One region of the Xanthomonas sp. NCPPB 1132 genome, then DNA from elsewhere that is predicted to be linked to it. Evidence: predicted binding sites of a transcription regulator. Region 1 holds the regulator's gene; the other holds the start of a gene.
What was found. Region 1 encodes FliA, which starts transcription of late flagellar genes. Its sites were predicted from a motif close to TAAAGTTTNNCNNNCNNNGGCCGATAA; they were not measured.
Positions count from the first base shown of each region.

Region 2: a site for FliA is predicted at 4,452-4,478, ahead of AC1G9L_RS07755 (methyl-accepting chemotaxis protein). Genes of this name have one in related genera too.

Region 1 covers NZ_CM152819.1:2,507,399-2,518,785, forward strand. Annotated here, with positions in the region: gene AC1G9L_RS10590 (chemotaxis protein CheA) at 1-1,208, opposite strand, end outside; gene AC1G9L_RS10595 (protein phosphatase CheZ) at 1,213-1,824, opposite strand; gene cheY (chemotaxis response regulator CheY) at 1,825-2,217, opposite strand; gene AC1G9L_RS10605 (RNA polymerase sigma factor FliA) at 2,237-2,986, opposite strand; gene AC1G9L_RS10610 (MinD/ParA family ATP-binding protein) at 2,983-3,867, opposite strand; gene flhF (flagellar biosynthesis GTPase FlhF) at 3,854-5,491, opposite strand; gene flhA (flagellar biosynthesis protein FlhA) at 5,662-7,722, opposite strand; gene flhB (flagellar biosynthesis protein FlhB) at 7,740-8,870, opposite strand; gene AC1G9L_RS10630 (ligand-binding sensor domain-containing diguanylate cyclase) at 8,971-11,387, opposite strand, start outside.
Region 2 covers NZ_CM152819.1:1,836,323-1,847,709, reverse strand. Annotated here, with positions in the region: gene AC1G9L_RS07760 (methyl-accepting chemotaxis protein) at 1-1,243, opposite strand, end outside; gene AC1G9L_RS07755 (methyl-accepting chemotaxis protein) at 2,031-4,289, opposite strand; gene AC1G9L_RS07750 (pectate lyase family protein) at 4,737-5,801, opposite strand; gene AC1G9L_RS07745 (M1 family metallopeptidase) at 6,212-8,218, opposite strand; gene AC1G9L_RS07740 (aspartate carbamoyltransferase catalytic subunit) at 8,430-9,377, opposite strand; gene ruvX (Holliday junction resolvase RuvX) at 9,397-9,879, opposite strand; gene AC1G9L_RS07730 (YqgE/AlgH family protein) at 9,887-10,453, opposite strand; gene AC1G9L_RS07725 (DUF4153 domain-containing protein) at 10,559-11,387, shown strand, end outside.

The DNA.
Region 1 (11,387 bases):
AACACCAGGTGCAGACATTCCTCGGTGGTCAGGCGGGCGGCGGCCTCGGGGTCGATCAGGCCCTTCTCGCGGGCCTTGGCGCGCAGCCGTTCCGGGTCGATGCCGGCGCCGTCGTCCTGCACCTCGATGCTGACGTAGTCGCCTTCCTGCTGCGCCGACAGGCGCACATGGCCGCCGCGCGGCTTGCCGGTGGCTTCGCGCAGGGCCGGGGCTTCGATGCCGTGGTCGATCGCGTTGCGCACCAGGTGCACCAGCGGATCGGCCAGCGCCTCGACCAGGTTGCGGTCCAGTTCGGTGTCGGCGCCGATCAGCTCAAGCTCCACTTCCTTGTTGAGCGAGCGGGCGACGTCGCGCGCCACCTTGGGGAAGCGCGAGAACACCTTGCCGACCGGCTGCATGCGCGTGCGCATCACCGCCGACTGCAGGCGCGCGGTGGCGATGTCCAGGCTGCTGACCGCGCGGTCCAGTTCCTCGTCGCGCAGGCGCACGCGCAGGGTCTTGAGACGGTTGCGCGAGAGCACCAGTTCGCCGATCAGGTTGACGATCGCGTCCAGGCGCTTGGTGTCCACGCGCACGGTGTGCTCGGGCTCGGCGGCCTTGGCCGGGGCGGCCGCGGCCTTGGGCGCGGCGCTGGGCGCACGCGGCGCCGGCTGCAGCGCCTGCGGCGTGGCCGCCGGCGGCGCATCGCCGTGCAACTGGTCCAGCAGCGCCTCGAATTCGTCGTCGCTGATCAGGTCTCCCGCAGCCGCGGCGGTGGCCGGGATGGCGGCCGCTGCTACGGCGGGCGCCGGCGCGGCGCTCTTGGCCGGTGCCGGTGCCGGCGCGGCGTCGCCGTGCGCGTCGAACTGCGCGATCAGCTCCGGCGGCGCGCGCGGCGGCTCCTGGCCGCTGCCGAAGGCGTCGAGCATCGACTGCAGGTAGTCCAGCGACTGCTGGGCGGCGTCGAAGTGCCGCGCCTGCAGGGTGGCCTGGCCGGCGCGGGCCATGCCCAGGGTTTCCTCCGCGGCGTGGCACAGCTCGACCATGGCGTTGATCGCCAGGAAGCCGGCGCCGCCCTTGAGCGTGTGGAAACCGCGGAACACGGCGTTGAGCTGGCCGCTGTCCTCGGGCGCCTGCTCCAGCGACACCAACTGCTCGCCGAGCCGGTCCAGGATTTCCTGGGCCTCGATGATGAAGTCGGCAGCGATGTCGTCGGGTACGGCGCTCATAAAGTTACAGTCCTAGTCCGGACAGCAGGTCGTCGGCGTCGTGCTGCGACACGCCGTGGCGGTCCAGGCCGGGCAGGGCCGGGCCGGCCAGGCTGCCGTCGGCCTTCCTGTTTTCTTCCTTCGGCGGCAGACCCAACGCGCCGAAGCCCTCGTGCACGCGGCGCACGATGCCGGCAACGCGGCGGATGATCTGCCCGGTCAGGTCCTGGAAGCTCTGCGCCAGGGCCATTTCGGTGAGGTTGTGGCGGATCTTGTCGAGGATCTCGCCCTGGTCGCCGCTGAGGCCGCCGGCGGCGAGCTGGTCGGCCAGCGCACGGCATTCCTCGGCCAGGTCCAGGGTGCGGTGGCTGGCCTGTTCGGTCATCTCCACCACGTGGTCCAGGCGCGAGCAGGCGTCGTCCAGCTCGCCGGCCTCGCTGGGCACCACCGGCAGTTCGCCGAGCGCCTGCCCAAGATCGCGCGCGAGCCGGCTCAGGCCCTGCATCATCGGCCGCGTGCGCCAGGCGGCGAGGGTGTCGATCTCCCTGCGCCAGCCGGCCTCGTCGCCGTTTTCCAGCGCGTCCAGCGCGCCTTGCAGGCGTTCGATCAGGGCGGTACGTTCGGCGGTGGCTTCCATTTAGGCGGTCGCTCCCAGGCGTTCGAAGATCTTGCCCAGCTTCTCCTGCAGCGTCTGCGCGGTGAACGGCTTGATGATGTAGCCGTTCACGCCGCACTGCGCGGCCTCGATGATCTGCTCGCGCTTGGCCTCGGCGGTGACCATCAGCACCGGCAGGTGCTTGAGCTTGTCGTCGGCGCGGATGTTGCGCAGCAGATCGATGCCGGTCATGCCCGGCATGTTCCAGTCGGTGACCACGAACTCGAACGGCGCCGAGCGCAGCGCGGCCAGGGCGCTGTTGCCGTCTTCGGCCTCGGCGGTATTGGTGAAGCCCAGATCGCCGAGCAGATTCTTGACGATGCGTCGCATCGTCGAGAAATCGTCCACGATCAAAATCCGCATGTTCTTGTTCACCACTGACTCCTGAGGGTTCCTATTCTTCGTCTTCCAGACCGGCATCGGCGACCTCGAACGCCTTCAGGCGTCCGCGCAACCGTACCGTGGCCTGGCCATGGATCTGACACACGCGCGACTCGCTGACCCCGAGCACCGCGCCGATTTCCTTGAGGTTCAATTCCTGCTCGTAGTACAGCGACAGCACCAACTGCTCGCGTTCGGGCAACTGCGCGATCGCCTTGCCCAGCTCGCGGCCGAATTCGCTGCGCTCGAGCATCTGCTGCGGATTGGGTCCGCCCTTGGCGATGGTATCCAGCTCGCCATGGTCCTCGATGCGCGACTCCAGGCTCAGCACCTGGCCGCGGGCGGCATCTTCCATCAAACGCAGGTATTCGGGAAGCGGCATGTCCATCGCCGCGGCCACTTCGTTGGCGGCGGCGGCGCGGCCGGTGCTCTGTTCGATCTTGCGGATCGCCGAGGCGGCGTCGCGGGCGCGGCGGTGCACCGAGCGCGGCACCCAGTCGCCACGGCGGATCTCGTCGATCATCGCGCCGCGGATGCGGATCGAGGCGTAGGTCTCGAACGAGGCGCCCTGTTCGGCGTCGTAGCTGCGCGAGGCCTCGATCAGGCCGATCATGCCGGCCTGGATCAGATCGTCGATCTCGACGCTGGCCGGCAGCCGCGCCGCCAGGTGGTGGGCGATGCGCCGGACCAGGTCCGAGTGCTGGGTGATGTAGTCGTTGGCGCTGTTGCGCTGGACGGCGCGGTAGTGGGCGGCGGCGTTCATGCGGCCACCCCGCGCTGGATGATGCGTTCGACGAAGAACTCGACGTTGCCGCGCGGGGCGGTCGGCGCCTGCCAGCGCGCGGTGCGCCGGGCGATCTCGGAGATCGCCTGCGCCGACGGGCTGGACGGGTAGGCCTTGACCACCGGCTGCTGGCGCTGCACCGACAGGCGCAGCCAGTCGTCCTGCGGCACGCAGCCCAGGTAGTTCAGCGACACATCGCCGAGGAACTTCTCGCAGACCCGGCTGAGCTTGTCGTACAGCAGGCGGCCTTCGTTGAGGTCGCGGACCATGTTGGCGACGATCTGCACCCGGTCCACCCCGCGCTCGCGCGAGAGGACCTTGATCAGGGCGTAGGCGTCGGTGATCGAGGCCGGCTCGTCGCAGACCACCACCACCGCGTCCTGCGCGGCCTGGCAGAAGGTCAGCACGCTGTCGGTGATGCCGGCGGCGGTGTCGACGATCATTACGTCCAGCTCGCGCTGCAGTTCCGAGAACACGTTGACCAGGCCCACGTGCTGGGCCGGCGGCAGCTCGGCCATGTAGCGGCGGCCGGAGGCGGCGGGCACCACCATCAGCCCGTTGGGCATGTCGATCAGCACCTCTTCCAGGGTGCAGCGCCCGGCCACCAGGTCGGCCACGGTGAACTTGGGGGTCAGCCCCAGCAGCACGTCGACATTGGCCAGGCCCAGGTCGGCGTCCAGCAGCAGGGTGCGCTTGCCCATGTCGGCCAGCGCCATGGACAGGTTCACCGAGATGTTGGTCTTGCCCACGCCGCCCTTGCCGCCGGTCACGGCGATGGTGCGCACCGGACCCAGCGGTTCGCTGCGCGTCGCCGACAGGGGGAAGGCATTGGTCAGATTGACGTAGTCACGCGACGGCATGGGTCTGCTCCGGAGTACAGGGCTTATCGGCAGCGCGCCGCAAATCTTCAAGGCGCAATACCAGGCTGGCGGCGTTGGCGCGGTGCAGGTCGTCCGGCACACGCTGTCCATCGGTCACCCAGGTGATGGGGAGGCGGTGGTCCACGACCACCGACAAGGCACTGCCGAACCGCCCGGTCTCGTCCAACTTGGTCATGATGACCCCCTGTGGGTCGGCGCCGGCGAACCGGCGCACCACCTCGTCCAGGTCGGAGAAATGGGCGTTGGCGGGGAGTACCAGTAAGGATCGGACCACCCGCGAGGCGCGCAGCCAGTGCAGCTGGGCAGCCAGGGCGCGGTCGCGCTGGCCCATGCCGGCGGTGTCGATCAGCACCAGCTTGTAGTCGGCCAGCCGCTCCAGCAGCTGCTGCAGCGCGGCGTCGCTGTCGGCCTCGTGTACGGCGATGCCGAGCTGGCGGCCGTAGCTGTGCAACTGTTCGCGGCCGCCGACGCGGATGGTGTCGGTGGTGACCAGGGCCACGTCGCGGGCGGCATGGCGCTCCAGGAAGCGCGAGGCCAGCTTGGCGATGGTGGTGGTCTTGCCGGCGCCGGTCGGGCCGATCAGGGCGATCACGCCGCCTTCCTCGAGCGGGTCCAGCGCGGCGATCGGCAGGCGCTTGGAGAGCAGGCCCAGCATCAGCCCGCGGCCGCGGTGCAGCTCCAGGTCGGCGGGGATCTGCATGACCACGTCGCGGGTGATGCCGCTGTCGAAGCCGTAGTCGTCCATCAGCTCCAGCGCCTGGGCGCGCACCGGCGAGCCGCGCAGGCGCTCGTCGGTGAGGCGGTTCATCTCGCGCTCGATCATCTGCCGCATCAGCGCCAGTTCGTCGCGCAGCTGCGTCAATTGTTCGTCGTTCTGCGGGGCGGGGAAGGTCGGCACCGCCGCCAGCGTGGCGGCCGCCGGGATTCCGGCAGCGGCCGGCGCGTCGGCCTTGGCCACGCTCGGCGCGGCCGGGGCCGGAGCCGTGCTCGGGCTCGCCAGCGGGGTCAGCGCCACCGCGGCGACGTCGTCGCGCCAGGCCGGCATGGCCTCCGCGGCCGGGGCCGGGGCCGGGGTTGCGGCGGCGAACGGGCTGGGCATGGGTACGCTGATCGGGGCGTTGCGGAACACGTCCTCGGGGATGCTGAAGTCGGCGCGGCCGGTGACCGGTGCCGCGGCCTTGGCCGGGGCGGCCTGGCGTGCGGCGGCAGCCGGGGCGGCCGCGGCGGGCATCGCCGAGGCGGCCAGGGCGGCCGGCTGGGTCAGCGGCCGTGCGGCGGGAGCGGCCGGCGCGGCACTGCCGCGGCGCTCGCTGATCGCGGCCATCATCGCCATCGCCGGGCTGGCGGCGGCGCTGTCGCTCCGTGCAGCGCGCGGGGCGGGAGCGGCCGCTGCCTGCGCGGCCGCGGCGCGCGGCGCCTCGTCCGGGCGCACCGCATCCAGCGCCCGCTGCACCAGGGCCTCGTCGTAGTTGCTGGCGGCGACGATCTCGATGCCCTCGTCGGTACGCCGATTGGACAGGATCACCGCATCCGGCCCGTGCTCGTCGCGCACCATCCGGAAGGCGGTGCGCATGTCGGGGGCGACAAAGCGTTTGATCTTCATGGGTGGGAGCCGGGAATGGGGAATGGGGAATGGGGAATGGATGCGTGATCGGTGCCGATACGTGGCGGGCCGCGGTGTCGTGTCTGGTTTTTCGTGATCGTGTTCATTGCTCTCTCCGCTGCCGGGGCAAGGGTGCGATTCCCCATTCCCTGTTCCCGATTCCCGTCATCTCAACTGATCGTCCCCACCAGCTTCAGCCGCTTGTCCTCCGGCACTTCGCTGTAGGACAGGACCGACAGCGCGGGGACGCTGTGGCGGACCAGGCGGGCGAGGGCGGCGCGGACCTGCGCCGGGACCAGCACCACGGCCGGTTCGTTGCGCGCCTCCTGCTTGCTCACGCAGTCCGCCAGACTTTGGTGCAAGCGCTCGGCCAGTCCGGGTTCCAGCGCCGCGCCGTTGCCCTGGGTAGAGTCCTGCAAGACACGTTCCAATTGCGGGGCCAGGGTGAACACCGGCAGTTCCGGGGCCATGCCGGCGATCTCCTGGACGATGAACCGGCCCAGGGCGTTGCGCACCGCGGCGGTGAGCGCGCCGGGTTCCTGACTCTGTGGGGCGTGCTCGACCAGGGCCTCGACGATCTTGCGCAGCTGCCGCACCGGGATCTTCTCGATCAGCAGGTTCTGCAGCACCCGCACCACCACCGACAGCGGCAGCGCCTTGGGGGTGAGGTCCTCGACCAGCTTGGGCGCGCTCTTGGCCAGGGTCGCCAGCAGCTGCTGCACTTCCTCGTGGCCGAGCAGTTCCGGGGCGTGCTCGCGGATCAGGTGCGAAAGGTGGGTGGCGATCACCGTGGCCGGGTCGACCACGGTGTAGCCCATGGTCTCGGCCTGGGCGCGCAGGTGCGGCTGGATCCAGATCGCATCCAGGCCGAACGCCGGGTCCTTGCCGGGAATGCCGTCGATCTTGCCCAGCGCGCCGCCCGGGTCCAGCGCCAGTTCGCGGTCCGGGTGGATGTCGGCGGTGGCCACCGGCACGCCATGCACCAGCAGGCGGTAGGCGTTGGCCGGCAGTTCCAGGTTGTCGCGGATGTGCACCGGCGGCACCAGGAAGCCGATGTCCTGGGTCAGCTTGCGGCGCACGCCCTTGATCCGCGCCATCAACTCGCCGCCCTGGGCCTTGTCCACCAGCGGGATCAGCCGGTAGCCCACTTCCAGGCCCAGCGGGTCGATCGGGCGCAGTTCGTCCCAGCCCAGTTCGGCGTTGGCCTGGGCCGCGGCCGCAGCCTGCGGCGCCGCCTCGGCGGCGGCCGGGGTCGGCTGCAGGCTGCGCTTCCACATCTTCCAGGCCAGCACGCCCAGGATCAGCGCCAGCGTCAAGAAAGCGACGTTGGGCATGCCCGGGATCAGGCCGACCAGGCCCAGGATCGCCGCGGCCACCGCCAGCGCCTTATGCTGGCCGAACACCTGGCCCATCATCGAGGCGCCCATGTCCTGCGAACGCGAGGCACGGGTGACCAGCATCGCCACCGCCGAGGACACCAGCAGTGCCGGCAGCTGCGCGACCAGGCCGTCGCCGATCGACAGCAGGGTGTAGGTGGAGGCGGCCTGCGCCACCGGCATGCCGTGCTGCAGGACGCCGACCGCCATGCCGCCGATCAGGTTGATGAACAGGATCAGGATGCCGGCGATGGCGTCGCCGCGGATGAACTTGCTGGCGCCGTCCATCGAGCCGTAGAAGTCCGCTTCCTCGCGCACTTCCTCGCGGCGGGCCTTGGCTTCCTCGCGGGTCAGCAGGCCGGCGTTGAGGTCGGCGTCGATCGCCATCTGCTTGCCGGGCATGGCGTCGAGGATGAAGCGCGCGGTCACTTCCGACACGCGTCCGGCGCCCTTGGTGATGACCACGAAGTTGATGATGGTGAGGATCGCGAACACCACGATGCCGACCGCATAGTTGCCGCCGATCACGAATTCGCCGAAGGCCTCGATCACCTTGCCGGCCGCGCCGTGGCCGCCCTGGCCGTTGATCAGGATCACGCGGGTGGAGGCCACGTTCAGCGCCAGGCGCAGCATCGTGGTCATCAGCAGCACGATCGGGAAGATGCTGAACTCCAGCGGCCGCTTCACGTACACCACCGCCAGCAGCACCATCAGCGAGATGGCGATGTTGAAGGTGAACAGGGCGTCCAGCACCGGGGCGGCCAGCGGCACCACCACCATCGCCAGCATCAGCAACACGATCACCGGGGCGCCGAGCCCGTGCTTGATCATGTCCATCACTTTGCGCGTGTTCATCTGCGCGGCAGGCTGGCTCATGGCTGGCTCCCCGGGGCGAATTCATCCACTTCCAACGGCGGCAACGGCGGCATCGGCCCGCTGCGCCAGGCGCGCAGCTGGTAGACGTACGAGAGGACCTGCGCCACCGCGGAATACAGTCTCACGGGAATTTCCTTGCCGAGTTGGCCTTCCCTATACAAGGCGCGTGCCAAAGGTGGGGCCGAGATCACCGCCACGCGGTGCTGCTCGCCGACCTCGCGGATGCGGAAGGCGATCTCGTCCACGCCCTTGGCGACCACGGTGGGGGCGCGCATGCGCCCGCTCTCGTACTTCAGCGCCACCGCGTAGTGGGTGGGGTTGACCACCACCACGTCGGCCTTGGGCACGGCTTCCATCATCCGCCGCTGCGACATCTGCATCTGCATCTGGCGGATACGGCCCTTGACCTCGGGGCTGCCGTCGCTTTCCTTCATTTCCCGGCGCACTTCCTCCCGGGTCATCTTCAATTTGCGGATGTAATTCCATTTCTGATAGGGCGCATCGATTGCCGCCAGCAGCGCCAGTGCGCCGGCGGTGTACAGCAGCAGCCGCAGGGTGAAGCCCAGGCCGTGGCCGATGGCCTGTTCCAGCGGCTGCAGCAGCAGGCCGCGCAGGAAGTCGGTGCTGCCCCACAGACACAGCATCGCGGCGCCGCCGACGAAGCCCATGCGCAGGATCGACTTGAGCAGCTCGACGATGGTCTCGGCGCCGTACATGCGGCTGAGCCCGTTCATCGGGTTGAGCCGGTCGAACTTGGGGATCAGCGCCTGGCCGGAGAAGCGCAGGGTGCCCATCAGCACCGGCGCGGCGAAGCTGGCCGCCAGGCAGATGCCGACCAGCGGCAGCACCACCCAGAGCAGGTTCAGCAGCAGGTCGCCGAAATGGCCGAACATCGCCTCCGGATGCTCGCGCATCGACAGGTCCGGGCGCAGCGCCTGTTTCAGCCAGGCCACCGCCCCGGCGGTCATGGAGGTGGACAGGCCCATCAGGGCGAAGACGCCGGCGCTGAACACCGCGGCCGTCGCCAGCTCGCGCGAATGCGGGATGTTGCCCTGCTCGCGGGCTTCGCGCAGGCGTTTGTCTGTTGGCTGTTCTGTGCGCTCTGCGCCTTCTTCGCTCTCGGACATCGGGGGTGCGCTCGGCCAGGATCGACCCTGCGCACTGCAAGGACCGTGCCGGTCCCGGGAGCGAGGCCGGGCGCCGCCGCGGCGCGGCGCTCGGCGTCAGCTAGGCCGGCTGCAACTCCACCCGGTCGCGGCCCAGGCGCTTGGCCTGGTAGAGGGCGGCGTCGGCGCGCGCCAGCAACTGCTGCAGCGGTTCGCCGGGCCGGTACCAGGCCACGCCGATCGAGGCGGTGATCGCCAACTGCCGCTCGCCGATGCGCAGCGGCTGCTCGGCGATGATGGTGCGCAAGGCCTGCAGCCGGTCGCCGCAGTTCGTCGGCAATCCGGGCATCACCGCCAGCAGTTCCTCGCCGCCGTAGCGGCCGACCAGGTCGGCGTCGCGCAGATTGGCGCCCAGGCGCCGCGCCACCTCGATCAGCACCGCGTCGCCGACCAGATGGCCATGCTCGTCGTTGATCCGCTTGAAGTGGTCGAGGTCGATCATCGCCACGGCCAGCGGTGTCTGTTCGGCGTCGCTGCGGCGCATCTGCGCGGCCAGCGCCTCGAGGATGCCGGCGCGGTTGAGCAGGCCGGTGAGCGCGTCGTGCGAGGCCTTCACCGCCAGCGCCGCGCGGGCGATCTCCAGTTCGCGCTTGTCGTGTTCCAGTTCCTCTGTGCGCCGCGCCACCAGGTCGGCCAGTTCGCGCTGGCGCTGGTGCAGGCGGCGTTCGCGCCACAGCAGCAGCGCCACCACCAGGCCGCCGCCCAGCAACAGGTACAGCACCAGCATCGGCTGACTGCGCCACCACACCGGCGCCACCGAGAACGCCACCCGCAGCGGCGCCGAGGCGCTGCGCCGGTATGCGTCCAGCAACTGCACCTCCAGCACGTAGTCGCCCGGTGCCAGCGGCGGTTGCTCGAATTCGAAGTTGGGCGTGTGCAGCCAGCGGGTATGCGCGCCCTCGAAGCGATAACGGAAGCTGATGCGGTTGCGTTCGTCGTACAGGTCCGGCGAGCCGACCGCGATATGCAGGGGGTCCTCGCTCCAGCGCAGGCGCGTGCCGGCGCCGACGGGCACGCCGCCGCGGCTGAATTCCTTGAGCACCAACCGCGGCGGCTGCGCCGGGAACAGCCGCGCCGGATTCAGCAGATGGGTGAGGCCACGGCTGCTGCCCAGCCACACCGACCCGTCGTGGTCCTCCAGGAAGGCCGACTCGGACATGTCGTTCCAGAGCAGGCCCTGCGCCTGGGTCAGCCGCGCCCAGGCGCGTCCGTCATAGACGTCCACGCCCTGGTTGTGGCTGATCCAGATCCAGCCGTTGCGGGTGTGGCGCAGGCTGTAGATCTGCAGGCCGCTCAACTGCACGTCGGCCGGGCGCAGGTGCAGCGTGTCGCCGTCCAGCCGGCCTTGCCATGCGCCCGGTCCGTACAGGCTGGCCCAGGCCTGGCCGTCGTCCAGGACCAGCAGCTTGCTGAGCACCGGCTGCGCCGGCGCGCCGTCCGCGACCAACCGGATCGGGGTCCAGGTGTCGCCGCGCAGGCGGAACAGCCCGGCGGCGCCGGTCACCAGCACGCTGCCGTCGTGGCGCTGCTGGATATCCGAGTACTCGCCGCCGGGCAGCGTCCACAGCCGTTGCGGGACGGCGTCCGCAGTCGCCTGCGTCAGCAGGTAGACGCCGTCGTCGGTGAGGATCCAGACGCGGTCGCTCGCGTCCACGAACAGTTGCTTGGCGATCACCATTCGCTGGCGGCCGCTGCCGCTGTGCAGCGGTGGATACGCACGCAGCAGCCGGCCCTGCGCGTCGTAGTGGCGCAGCACGCCGATCGAACCGATGCTCCACAGCGTGCCGTCCGCGGCGCGGCGCAGGCCGATCATCTGCGTGCCGTGGTCGCTGGGCCAGCGCTGGAAGCGGCCGTCCTCGCGCAGCCGGTCGACGCCGCCCTCGTTGCCGCTCAGCAGCTCGCCGCGCTGGGTACGCTGGATGCTCCAGGTCGGCGCCCGGCTGATGCCCTGCGATACATCCCAGTTCTCGATCCAGCCATAGCCGTTCCAGCGCAGCACGCCTTCGCCGTCCATGCTCAGCCACAGGTCGCCGGCTTGGTCGAAGCGCATGGCGACGAGGTTGCCCTCGGGCAGGCCGTTGCGACGGTCGAAGCTGCGCCAGTGCCCATCCTCCCAGCGCGCCAGGCCATGGTTGGTGCGCACCAGCACGCGGCCTTGCGGGTCCAGCAGGATCGGCGTGCGCCATGTCACCAGGGTCGGCCCCTCCAGACCAGGGGGTGTCTGCTCCTGGAAGCGCGTCGCGCCGGCCGGCAGCCGCATCACCTTGTTGCTGCCGACGACCCACAGGCTGCCGGCGCGGTCCCGCACCGCGTTGCGCCAGAAGTCGGGCGGCAGGCCGTGGGCCTGGTCGTAGCGGGTGGCGCGGCCGTCGGCATCGACCCGGCACAAGGCCTTGGCGCAGCCCAGCCATAGCGTGTCGTCGACGACGAACTGGTCGTGGATGTCGGCCAGCTCCGGTTGCCGCGCCAGCATCGCCG
Region 2 (11,387 bases), 670 kb from region 1:
GATCGCCGGCGGCGATGGCCTGCAGCAGGGACGACAGCTTGCCCAGGTTACGATCGCTGACCTCCATCATCGCGTTGAGGTCCTGCACCATCAGCCGGAAGTCGTGCTGGAAACTGGCCGCATCGCCGCGGGCACTGAAGTCGCCGGCCGCGGCCGCCGCCGCCAGACGCTTGATCTCGGTATTGATCGCCAGCAGGCTGGCCTTGGCCGCGTCCATCGATTCGTGCAGCACCGCGCGGCTGCCGGGCAGGCGGCGGGCATCGCGGCGCAGGTCGCCGTTGGCGTATGCGTTGAGCACGTCGATGGCGTCGACGATGGCGTCCAGGTGCTCGAACATCATGGTGTTTATGCCCTTGCTCAGTTCACCGTACACGCCGGGGAAGTCCTGCGGCATGCGGTGGCTCATGTCCTTGTCCGCGTGCAGCTCGATCATCAACGTGGTTTCGCGGGAGAAGCGCTGCAACTGCGTCTGCATCCCATTCATCGCCAGCAGCAGGCGGCCAGGTTCGTCGCGCGCGTCGGTGGCCACGTCGTTGTCCAGGCGGCCGGCTGCGATGGCCTCGGCGGCACGGGTGGCGCGATTCAGCGGCACGGTCAGGCTGCGGGTGATCAACCAGGCCAGCACGCTGCTGACCAGCACCACCGCCAGGCCGCCTGCGATGAGCATGGCGCGCCCACGCGCCATCGCCGCCGTCGCCGCCGCATAGGCCTCGTTGCTGCGGGTGGCCTGCAGATCGGCGTAGCGGGCGATGGCGTCCTGCCACTTCTGCGTCAGCGGCGCGGACTGCCCCATCAGCAGGGCCAGTGCTTCGTCAGGCTTGTAGTGCATGCCCAGATCGATGACGCGGTTGTTGACGTCCACGGTCAGCTGCCGCGCGCGATCGACTTCCGCCAGCACGGCCTGGCTCTGCGCACCACTGGGAATGGCGCCCGCCCGCTTGCGCGCCTCCTGGTAGCGCGCGCGCTGCTCGGTAATGACCTTGGCGAAGCGGATGTTGTCCTCCTGGGAGGTCGGCAACACGATGTTGCGGACATTGATCGCCACGGCCGAGCTCGCGTTGAGCATCTCGCTGGAAGCGCGGATCGCGGCGATGTTGCGCTGGACGATGCCGTCCAGCCGCTCGCGTGCCTGGAACAGGGTGAACAGCCCGGCAACGACCAGCGCCGAGGACAGCAGGATGAGGAGGCCGAACGCGGTGGCGAGCCGGGCACCGACGTTGTAGCGCTGAAGGAATGCAATCATGGAATGGCCTGTTTGGGGGAATTTGAAAGGGGCGATCAGGTGCCCCGGACCGCGCACGCCGACCAGTCGCCGTTGTGCGCGCCCGCATCGAATCAGGATGAAGAAACCGTGAAAAAAGCGTTTCAAATCAAACGCTTGATACCGCACCCTGCTCAATGTGCGGGCGATGTAACGGCCCCCCGTGGCCGGACTTGAGAGGCGATTGCAGAGAATTTATTGAACACCCTCAGGCATATGACAGGGGTGTGGAGAGCCCATGCGCGCGACGCGCGAACCGACGGTTTTGCGTGAAAGGCGTGTGCATTCCTTGTTGCAACAAGCGGCATGACGTTTGCTTGCAGCACGCACGCGCGGCGAACGGGAAATGGGTCGATCCGATGGCGCACGCCCCCATCCGGATGCGCGGCACAGGCGGGGAAACGCGATCGCGTTCGCATTGCCGCATCTGTCGGAGAAGAGAAGTTGCGCGACGGCGCTCGGCGCGTGCGCGACATGGAGGCACGTCGACGGTGACGCGCGATGGATGCACGGATGACGGCGACGCATGCGGCAGACTGCGCGCGCGCCTGCGCAGGAGGAGCAACGTGACGGCGATGCACGGCGCAAAGGCACGCGGTGGCGACGCCCTCCGGCCAGTCGCCGCATCGACCAGGATGCGGTCGCTCGGCTGCCGCACGCGGCGCCCGGATCGGCTGGACACGACACCGGCGGCACCAGGGCCGCCGGCCTTCGACAGAGCGAGCGGCGCGCACTGCGCCGCCCGCCCGATGACACAACCTCGTGCGGCTCAGAACTCCTGCCAGTCCTTGTCCACCGCCATCGCCGCTGCCGGCTGTGCCGCACGTCGTGCCGGCAAGGCCTTCACGACTGCCGGACCGACGCTGCGCTTGCCTGCGGGCGCCGGGGCGGCGTGCTGACGCGGCGCCTGGACCACCGGCGTGGCCGCCGAGGCGTCCAGCTTGAACAGCGCCACGGCCTGGCTCAGTTCTACCGCCTGCTGCTCCATCGAGCGCGCCGCCGCACTGGCCTCTTCCACCAACGCAGCGTTCTGCTGGGTGCTCTCGTCCATCTGCGTCACGGTCTGGTTGACCTGCTCGATGCCGGCCGACTGCTCCTGCGAAGCCGCGGAAATCTCGCCCATGATGTCGGTGACGCGCTGCACCGAGCTCACGATCTCGGTCATGGTCTTGCCGGCCTGGTCGACCAGCGCCGAGCCCTCGGCGACACGGCTCACCGAGTCGTCGATCAGACCCTTGATCTCCTTGGCAGCGCTGGCCGAACGTTGCGCCAGGGTGCGCACCTCACTGGCGACGACGGCGAAGCCACGGCCCTGGTCGCCGGCGCGCGCCGCTTCCACCGCGGCGTTCAAGGCCAGGATGTTGGTCTGGAAGGCGATGCCGTCGATCACCGAGATGATATCGGCGATGCGCCGCGACGCATCCTCGATCCCGCTCATGGTGGTCACGACCTGGCCGACCACCGCCCCGCCCTGCGAGGCGACCAAGGCGGCGCCCACCGCCAACTGGTTGGCCTGGCGGGCATGCTCGGCGTTCTGGCGCACCGTGGAGGTCAACTCCTCCATCGAGGCTGCGGTTTCTTCCAGGCTGGCGGCCTGCTGTTCGGTGCGGCGCGACAGGTCGTCGTTGCCGGCGGCGATCTCGGTGGCCGCGGCATTGATCGACACCGCCGAATGCTTGATGCGGCCGACGATGCCGGCCAGTTGTTCGGCGGTGGCGTTGGCGTCGTCGCGCATCTGCGCGAACACGCCGCGGAAGTCGCCGTGCATGCGCGCGGTCAGGTCGCCCGCGGCGATCGCCTGCAGCAGCGTCGACAGCGCCTGCAGATTGCCGTCGGCGGTGGCCATCAGCTGGTTCAGGCTCTCCACCATCACCCGGAAGTCGTACTGGAAGCGCTCGGCGTCGCCGCGCGCGCTGAAATCGCCGTCCGCGGCGGAGGTGGCGAGTTGCTTGATCTGCCCGTTCATCGCCGACAGGTTGGCCTTGACCTCGTCCATGGTCTGGCTCAGCACCGCTTCTTCGCCCGGCAAGCGGTCCATGTCCTGCGACAGGTCGCCGATCGCGTAGCGGCCCATGATCTGCGCCAGGCGCGTCTTCACCGCCAGGTGCGAGGCGACCAGCGCGTTGGTCTCGGCGGCCATGCGGCCGTAGTCGCCGGGGAAGGCCTGCGCTTCGATGCGATGGCTGACTTCGCCGGCGTCATGGCGCTTGGCCATCTCCAACTGCGCGCCGATCAGGTTGCTGACCTGCTGCTGCATGCCCTGCATCGCGACCAGCAGGCGCCCGGTCTCGTCGCGGGCATCGGTGCGCACGTCGTTGTCCAGCTTGCCGCTGGCGATGGCCTCGGCGACGCGCGTGGCACGGGTCAGCGGCACGGTCAGGCTACGCGTGATCAGCCACGCCAGCAGGCCGCTGACCAGGACCACGACGATGCCGCCGGACACCAGCAGGCTGCGGCCGCGGTCCATCGCCGCGTTGGCGCTGGCGTAGGCTTCGGCGCCGCGCACGCGCTGGCGGTTGGCATAGGCGGTGATGGCGTCCTGCCATTGCTTGTTCGCCGGCGCGGCCTGGCCCAGCATCACCTTCAGAGCTTCGTCGGGCTTGTAGTGCATGCCCAGCTCCAGCACCTGCTGGTTGGCCGCGCGGGTGCGCTGGTAGGCGTCGTCGATCTGCTTGCGCATCTGCGTGCCGGTGGCGTCGCTGACCGGAATCGCATAGAGCTTGTCGTGGATCTGGTCGTAGTAGCGGCGTTGCTCTTCGACGATCTTGGTGAAGCCTTCGTTCTCCTCCTGCGTGGTCGGCAGCACGATGTTGCGCAGGTTGATCGCGATCAGCGAACTGGCGTTGCGCATCTCGCTGGTGTAATCGAGGATCTGCATGCGTCGGTTGACGATGGTGTCCATCATGTCGCGCGCCTGTTTCAACGTCAGCAGACCGGCGACGACGAGCGCACAGGACAGCAGGATGAGGACGCCGAAGGCGGACGCGAGCCGCGTCCCGACGTTGTAGCGTTGCAGGATTCCGATCATGAGCAGGCACCAAGTAAGAAAAGGAGAGCGACCCGCGCCACGATCTGGATCGCGCAGGACGCCCTCAGGCCAACGGCCTGGGCGCGATGCGACGGAGAAGAAGGAAAGGACACTTCCAGCCCCGACCGCATCGGCGATGTCCCGTGCGGGTACTCGCAGTAGGTAACGGCGGTCGGCTGCGATTCTTGATGCGCAACTGCGCACAGTTTTTTGAATTGGGTCAACCTTGTGACCGGCGCGTGCACGCCGCACGGGGACCGTTCCCCGATCGGTCCGCACGTGTGAAATCCATGTGAATTAATGGCCTGCTCTGGCGTCGCCGATGCGATACGGCCCGAGCGGCCGTTGCCGCGGCCGCGACGCGGGTGCGGCCGACATGCGGCAAACGACACACAGTTCAGCCGCCGTCGACCGCCTCCGCGCCATCGGGCACGGAGGCGGGGCGCTTCATTCGGCCAGATTGGTGCCTGCACCGGCGGTGGCGATGACCTTGGCCTTGACTTGCGCGGCGGGGATCGCCGTGTACAGATAGCCCAGCGGCTCCGGGTAGGTCTTGGACGAAATCCAGGTTGTCGCGTTGGCGTAGGGCTTGCTGGTGCTTTCCGGCACGGTCCAGGTGATGCCGCTGCCGACGTAGTTGTTGATCAGGTCCCAGTAGCCGATCTCGCTGCTGTCGCGCGAGGTGACCGGGTTCTTGATGTTCTCGAAGTAGTTGGCCTCGATCAGCGCCACGCCGCCCATGCGCACGTTGATGCCGGAGGTGAAGACGTTGTTGAAGTAGTTGTTGTAGATGTGGCTCAAGCCGCGCCGCTGCAGCGGCAGGCGCGATTCCACGTTCTCGAAGCGGTTGTGGTGGTAGGTGGTGCGTGCGGCGGCATTCTGGGTGTCGCTGTCGCTGTAGCCGTTGAGCGCGACCTTCTGGTAGTCGTGGATGTAGTTGTAGGACACGGTGACGTGGTTGACGCCCTTCTTCATGTCGATGCCGCCGTCGAAGGAGGCGTCGCCGGCGCCGGCGCACTTGGTCAGCGAGGCGAAGATGGTGTTGTGGTCCACCCAGATGTTGGACGGCTGGCCGCTGGAATTGCCTTCCAGGGAGATCGAATCGGCATCCTCGCCGCCGGGCAGCAGGCCGATGGTCATGTTGCGGATGATGACGTTGTGCGCGTTGCCGACCACGCGCACGCCGAAGTTCGCCGACGAGCCATTCGCGCCCTTGATGGTGATGTCGCGCTTGTTCTTGATCTGCACGGTCTTGGCCGGCAGCTTCCATTGCGTGCACACGTCGGTGATGCTGGCGAAGTTGAAGCTGCCGGTGTAGTTGAGCACCAGGCCGCCGGAGCCGGCGTAGTTGTCGATCGCCGCCTGCATCGCCTCCATCGTGGCGACGTTGACCGGGATGGCACTGCCGCCGCCGGTGGTGTTGGCCCCATAACCGACCGGGCCGGCGAAGGCCGGAGCGGCGCACAAGGCCAGAGCGAGCGCCAATGCGCCCTTGCGGAACTGCTGCTGCATGATCTCTCTCCCATCTGTCGCGATGAGTGCAGGCCACATGGCAGTGCGCGCATGCGCCAACACGGGGGCGTGGGGGCCGGCGCATTCTTGGAATGCGCGCGGCGGCCCACGCAATCGCCGCGACACCGAACTGGAATCCCACACTCCGTTCGCCGCACAGGACAGGACAAGCGGACACGCACGGTCCGCAGGAGACAGACAGCGACAGGCGGAGACAGGCCGTCTGCACGCGCGCCACGGTGGGCGCCGGCCGCCGGCAACGACGGCGAACGCACGCGCATCGCACGCGCCGCCAACACCAACGGCGCGGCGAACAGGGACAGGCGCGCGCCGATGGCGGGCGGCCGCGAATGTTGCGGCCGCAGCACGTTTGCGCGGGCGCGGCGGTACTGCGGACCGCCGCGCGCGGCTCAGCTCACCGTATCGAGGCGGTTGTCGCTGCGGTCGGCGTCGGGCAGCACGTGGTCCGGATCCAAGGTCACGTGCAGCACCTTCTGCGTGCTCGGCACACGGATCTGCGGCTGGGTCTGCTGCATCCAGGTCTCCACCGGCACGCGCTGGTCGAGGTGGCTGCCGTCGGCGAAGTCAATGCGCAGGGTCGCCGGCATCACCAGCTTCTGGCGGCTGCGCAGGGTCACCAGCAGGCCCTTGGCCGGGTCGTGGTCGACGTAGGCGGCCGCGCGCACGCCCATGTCCAGCTGCCAGTTGTTGAAATACCAGCCGCGCCACCACCAGCTCAGGTCCTCGCCGGACTCGCTCTCCATCAGCCGGAAGAAGTCCGACGGCGTCGGGTGCTTGTAGGCCCAGGTGGCGATGTACTTGCGGAACGCCGGATCGAAGCGCGCCGGCCCGAGGATCTGTTCGCGCAGCAGCACCAGGCCCAGCGCACCCTTGAAGTAGGTCAGCGGATGCCGGTAGGTCTCGCTGGTGGCGTCGGCGCGATCGAGCAGGGTCGGCGCTTTCGCGTCGGCCAGCAGCGGCAGGATTTCGTCCACCGGGTTGCCGCCGCCGGGCGCGTACTCGCCATCGCGCTTGGGCGCGAATTCGCCGTGATTGATCGCGTCGGAGGCGTAGACGTCAATGAAGGTGTTGAAGCCCTCGTCCATGAACGCATGCCGGCGCTCGTTGGAGCCGACGATCATCGGGAACCAGCCGTGGCCCAGTTCGTGCGCGGTGATCCAGAACAGTTGCTTGCCGCCGTCCTCCATGTCGTCGAAGACGATGCCCGGGTACTCCATGCCGGCGCCGTGGCCGCCCAGGTTCACCGCCGCCGGCCACGGGTACGGATACCACTGCGAGAAGTGCTCGATCGAGGCCTTCACGAACTCGGTGGAGCGGCCCCACTTGTCACTGCCGACCGCGCTGCGCGGATACACCGACATCGCCAGCGCATGCTTGCCCGCGGGCAGGTTGATCCGCGCCGCATCCCAGACGAAGGCCGGCGAGGCGGCGAACGCAACGTCGCGGGTGTGGTCCATGTGGAAGCGCCAGGTCTGGGTGCCGCTGGCGCTGGGCCGGCTGGCCGGCGTACCCACTTCATCGGCGCCGCGGATGGTCACGGTGCTGTCGCTGGCGGCCGCCTGCGCCAGACGCTGGCGCTGGGTGGCGGTGAGCACCTGCGCCGGGTTCACCAGTTCGCCGGACCCGGCGACCAGGTAGTCCCACGGCACCGTCACCGCGTAGTCGAAATCGCCGTACTCCAGGTAAAACTCCGCGCCCAGGTAGGGCTGGGTGTCCCAGCCGCGCAGGTCGTCGTACACCGCCATGCGCGGATACCATTGCGCGATCTCGTAGATGTCGCCATCGGCGGTGGGCGTGACCGCGGTGCGGCCGCCCCAGGTACCGGGCACGGTATAGGCGTAGTCGATGTGCAGCTTCAGCGCCTTGCCGCTGGCCAGCGACTGCGGCAGGTCCACGCGCATGCGCGTGTCGTCGATCAGGAAGGTGGCCGGCACGCGCTTGCCGCCCTGCTCCAGTTCGACCTTGGCGATGCGGTAGCCGTCGGTGCTCTGCGGTGCAGGCCGGTCGGCGCGCACGGCGCGCAGGGTGCGGGCGCGGGCATCGGCGCGGTACAGGTTCTGGTCCAGTTGCAGCCACAGCACGTCCAGGGTGTCCGGGCTGCGGTTGCTGTAGGTGATGGTCTCCTGGCCGCGCAGCGTGTGCGTGGCCGGTTCCAGGGTGGCGTGCAGGTCGTAGTCGGCGCGGTTCTGCCAGTACTGCGGGCCGGGCACGCCGCCGCCGCTGCGGTGGGCGTTGGCCGGCTGCGGCAACTGCAGCGGTGCGAACAGCGCCTGCGGATCGTAGGTGCCGGCGCTGTCCGCGGCAGCCGTAGCAGCAGTGGCGGCGTCGGCCTGGGCGGCGGCGACAAGGGAAACACAGGCCGCGGCGAACGCAGCGCGGCGCAGGACAAGGATCATGGTGGCGTCCGTGGGGAGGATCGCTACCGATGGTAGGCCGAATCGGGATGGCGCGGATGTGCCGATCGCCATCTTCGGCAGCGGATGCATGGCAAGACGGGGTAGGAGCGGCTTCAGCCGCGACAGGCCTTACCGGGAATGCCTGTCGCGGCTGATCCCCGAAAGGGGGACAAGAGCCGCTCCTACGACAGCGGGGAGACACTTGCCGCGCTCAGCCCAGCAAGGTCTCCAGCACCGCCATGCGCACCGCCACGCCGTTGGCAACCTGGCGCAGGATGCACGACTGCGCGCCGTCGGCGACCTCGTCGGTGATCTCCACGCCACGGTTGATCGGGCCCGGATGCAGCACCACCGCGTCCTTCGACGCACGGCGCAGCCGCTCGGCGGTGAGGCCGTACTGGCCGTGGTAGTCCTCCAGCGAGGTCACCAAGCCTTCCTCCATGCGCTCGCGCTGCAGGCGCAGCATCATCACCGCGTCCACGCCGTCGAGCATGGCGTCGAAGTCCTCGCCCACCACGCAGCCGTCCAGGGTGCCGTCGTCGGGCAGCAGCGCGCGCGGGCCGCAGACGCGCACCTCGCCGGCACCGAGGGTGCGCAGCGCGTGCAGGTCCGAGCGCGCCACCCGCGAGTGCTTGACGTCGCCGACGATGACCAGCTTGAGCTTGGAGAAATCGCCGCCCTTGGCGTGGCGCAGGGTCAGCATGTCGAGCAGGCCCTGGGTGGGATGCGCGCTGCGGCCGTCGCCGGCGTTGATCAGCGCGGTGCCCTCGCCCGCCGCCTCGGCCAGGCGCTCCACCGCACCGTCCTCGGGGTGGCGCACGACGAAACCGCGCACGCCCATCGCTTCCAGGTTCTTCAGCGTGTCGCGCGCGGTCTCGCCCTTGCGCGTGGACGAGGTGGAGGCGTCGAAGTTCAGCACGTCGGCGCCGAGCCGCTGCGCGGCCAGGTGGAACGAACTGCGGGTGCGCGTGGACGGCTCGAAGAACAGCGTGCACACCGCGGTGCCGGCCAGCACGTTGCGCTTGCCGACCCGGCCCACCGCCGCGTCGCGGATCTGCCCGGCGCGGTCCAGCAGTTGCAGCAGGGTCGCGCGCGGCAGCCCTTCCAGGGTCAGCAGGTGGCGCAGGCGCCCGTTCGAATCGAGTTGCGGATCAGTCATGGCGGGTCCGGGCTGTGGATCAGGAAAGGGGAATGGCGTCGTCGGGCGCGGCCAGCCAGCGCTCCACGATCACCGCGGCGGCGACCGCGTCCAGCGCGGCGGCATCGCGGCGGCGCTTGCGGCCGGCGGCACGGTCGACGGCGAAGCGTTGCGCAGCCTCGACCGAACTGGAGCGTTCGTCGACCAGCACCACCGGCAGGCGGTAGCGCGTGCCGAGCTCGCGTGCGAAGGCATGCGCACGCTTGCGGTTGGGCTGGTCGGCGCCGTCGAGGGTGAGCGGATCGCCGACCACCAGGCCGTGCGGCCGCCATTCGGCGTGCAGGCGGTCCAGCGCCGGCCAGTCCGGCCCCTGCGCGTGCACGTCGATCACCGCCAGCGCGCGCGCGCCGGTGCCGAACGGGCTGCCGACGGCCACGCCGATGCGGCGGTGGCCGACGTCGAAGCCGAGCACGGTGCCGTCGCGGCGGATCGTCGCGGGCGCCGGCGCACCAGCCTCAGGCAGGCCGGACTCAGGCATGCCCGCTGTAGTCGGTGAGGCGGAACAGGTCCACGCCGATGCGCCCGGCCGCGGTCTGCCAGCGCCGCTCCAGCGGCAGCTCGAACAGCAGTTCGGCATCGGCCGGTGCGGTCAGCCAGCTGTTCTCGCCCAGTTCGTACTCCAGTTGGCCGGCGCCCCAGCCGGCGCAGCCCAGCGCGACCACCGCGTTGCGCGGGCCTTCGCCGCGCGCCATCGCCTCGAGCACGTCGCGCGAGGTGGTCAGGTACAGGCCGTCGGCGAACGCCAGGCTGGAATCCCAGCCGTGCGCGCCGTCGTGGATGACGAAGCCGCGCTCCGGATGCACCGGGCCGCCGCTGAGCACCACCTGCTCGCGCAGCGTGGCGTCGATGGTCTCGATGCCCATCTGTTCCAGCACTTCGCCCAGGGTGTATTCGGAGGCGCGGTTGACCACCACGCCCATCGCGCCGTTTTCGTCGTGCTGACAGATCAGCGCCACGCTGCGGGCGAAGTTGGGATCGGACAGCGCCGGCAGCGCGATCAGCAGTTGGTTGGCCAGAGGCGTGGGCAAAGCGGACATGGCCCCATTCTATCGTCCCTCCCGCGTGCGCGCTGCCCGGGCGGCGGCGGGCTGCCATAATCCGCCCGACCGCGGCCGCGACCGGTCGCCCAGGAGCACGCACGCATGGACACGCCCCCCGACCTGCCACGCCAGACCCGCGCCTTCATCGTGCTGGTGGCCCTGCTGCAGGGCGCGCTGCTGTACCTGGCGCAGCGCGGCGCCGAGAGCGGCCTGTGGCCGTTCGGCTCCCTGGGCGGTCAGGTGTGCTGGTACACCCTGGTGCTGACCGTGCCGACCATGACCCTGCTGTCGGTGCGGCACCTGGGCGCGCTGCGCCTGTGGCAGCACACCATCGCCGTGGCGGTGCTGGTGGCGGCCCTGTCGGCCTGGGCCGTCTGGAACGCCACCGGCGCGCCCGGCCTGCGCGCCAGCGAGGTGCTGGGCCCGTTCGGCGCGACCCTGGCGCTGGCGATGTTCGTGCTGCTGCCGTGGCTGCAGTGCCGACTGCAGTACGGGCGCTGGCACGCGCCGTACCGCGACCTGTTCGAGCACGCCTGGCAGAACGCGCTGACCCTGGCGCTGGCGCTGCTGTTCGTGGGGATCTGCTGGCTGGTGCTGTGGCTGTGGGGCGCGCTGTTCGCGCTGGTCAAGCTAACCCTGTTCCGCGACCTGTTCCGGCAGACCGCCTTCGTCTATCTGGCCACCGGCACCATGTTCGGCCTGGGCATCCTGATCGGCCGCACCCAGCAGCGCGCGGTGCAGGTGATGCGGCAGATCCTGTTCGCGATCTGCACCGGGCTGCTGCCGCTGCTGGCGTTCGTGGCGGTGCTGTTCGCGCTGAGCCTGCCGTTCACCGGTCTGCAGCCGCTGTGGGAAACCCGTGCGGCGGCCAGCATCCTGGCCGCCGTGGTGGTCACGCTGGTGGTGTTCGTCAATGCGGTGTACCAGGACG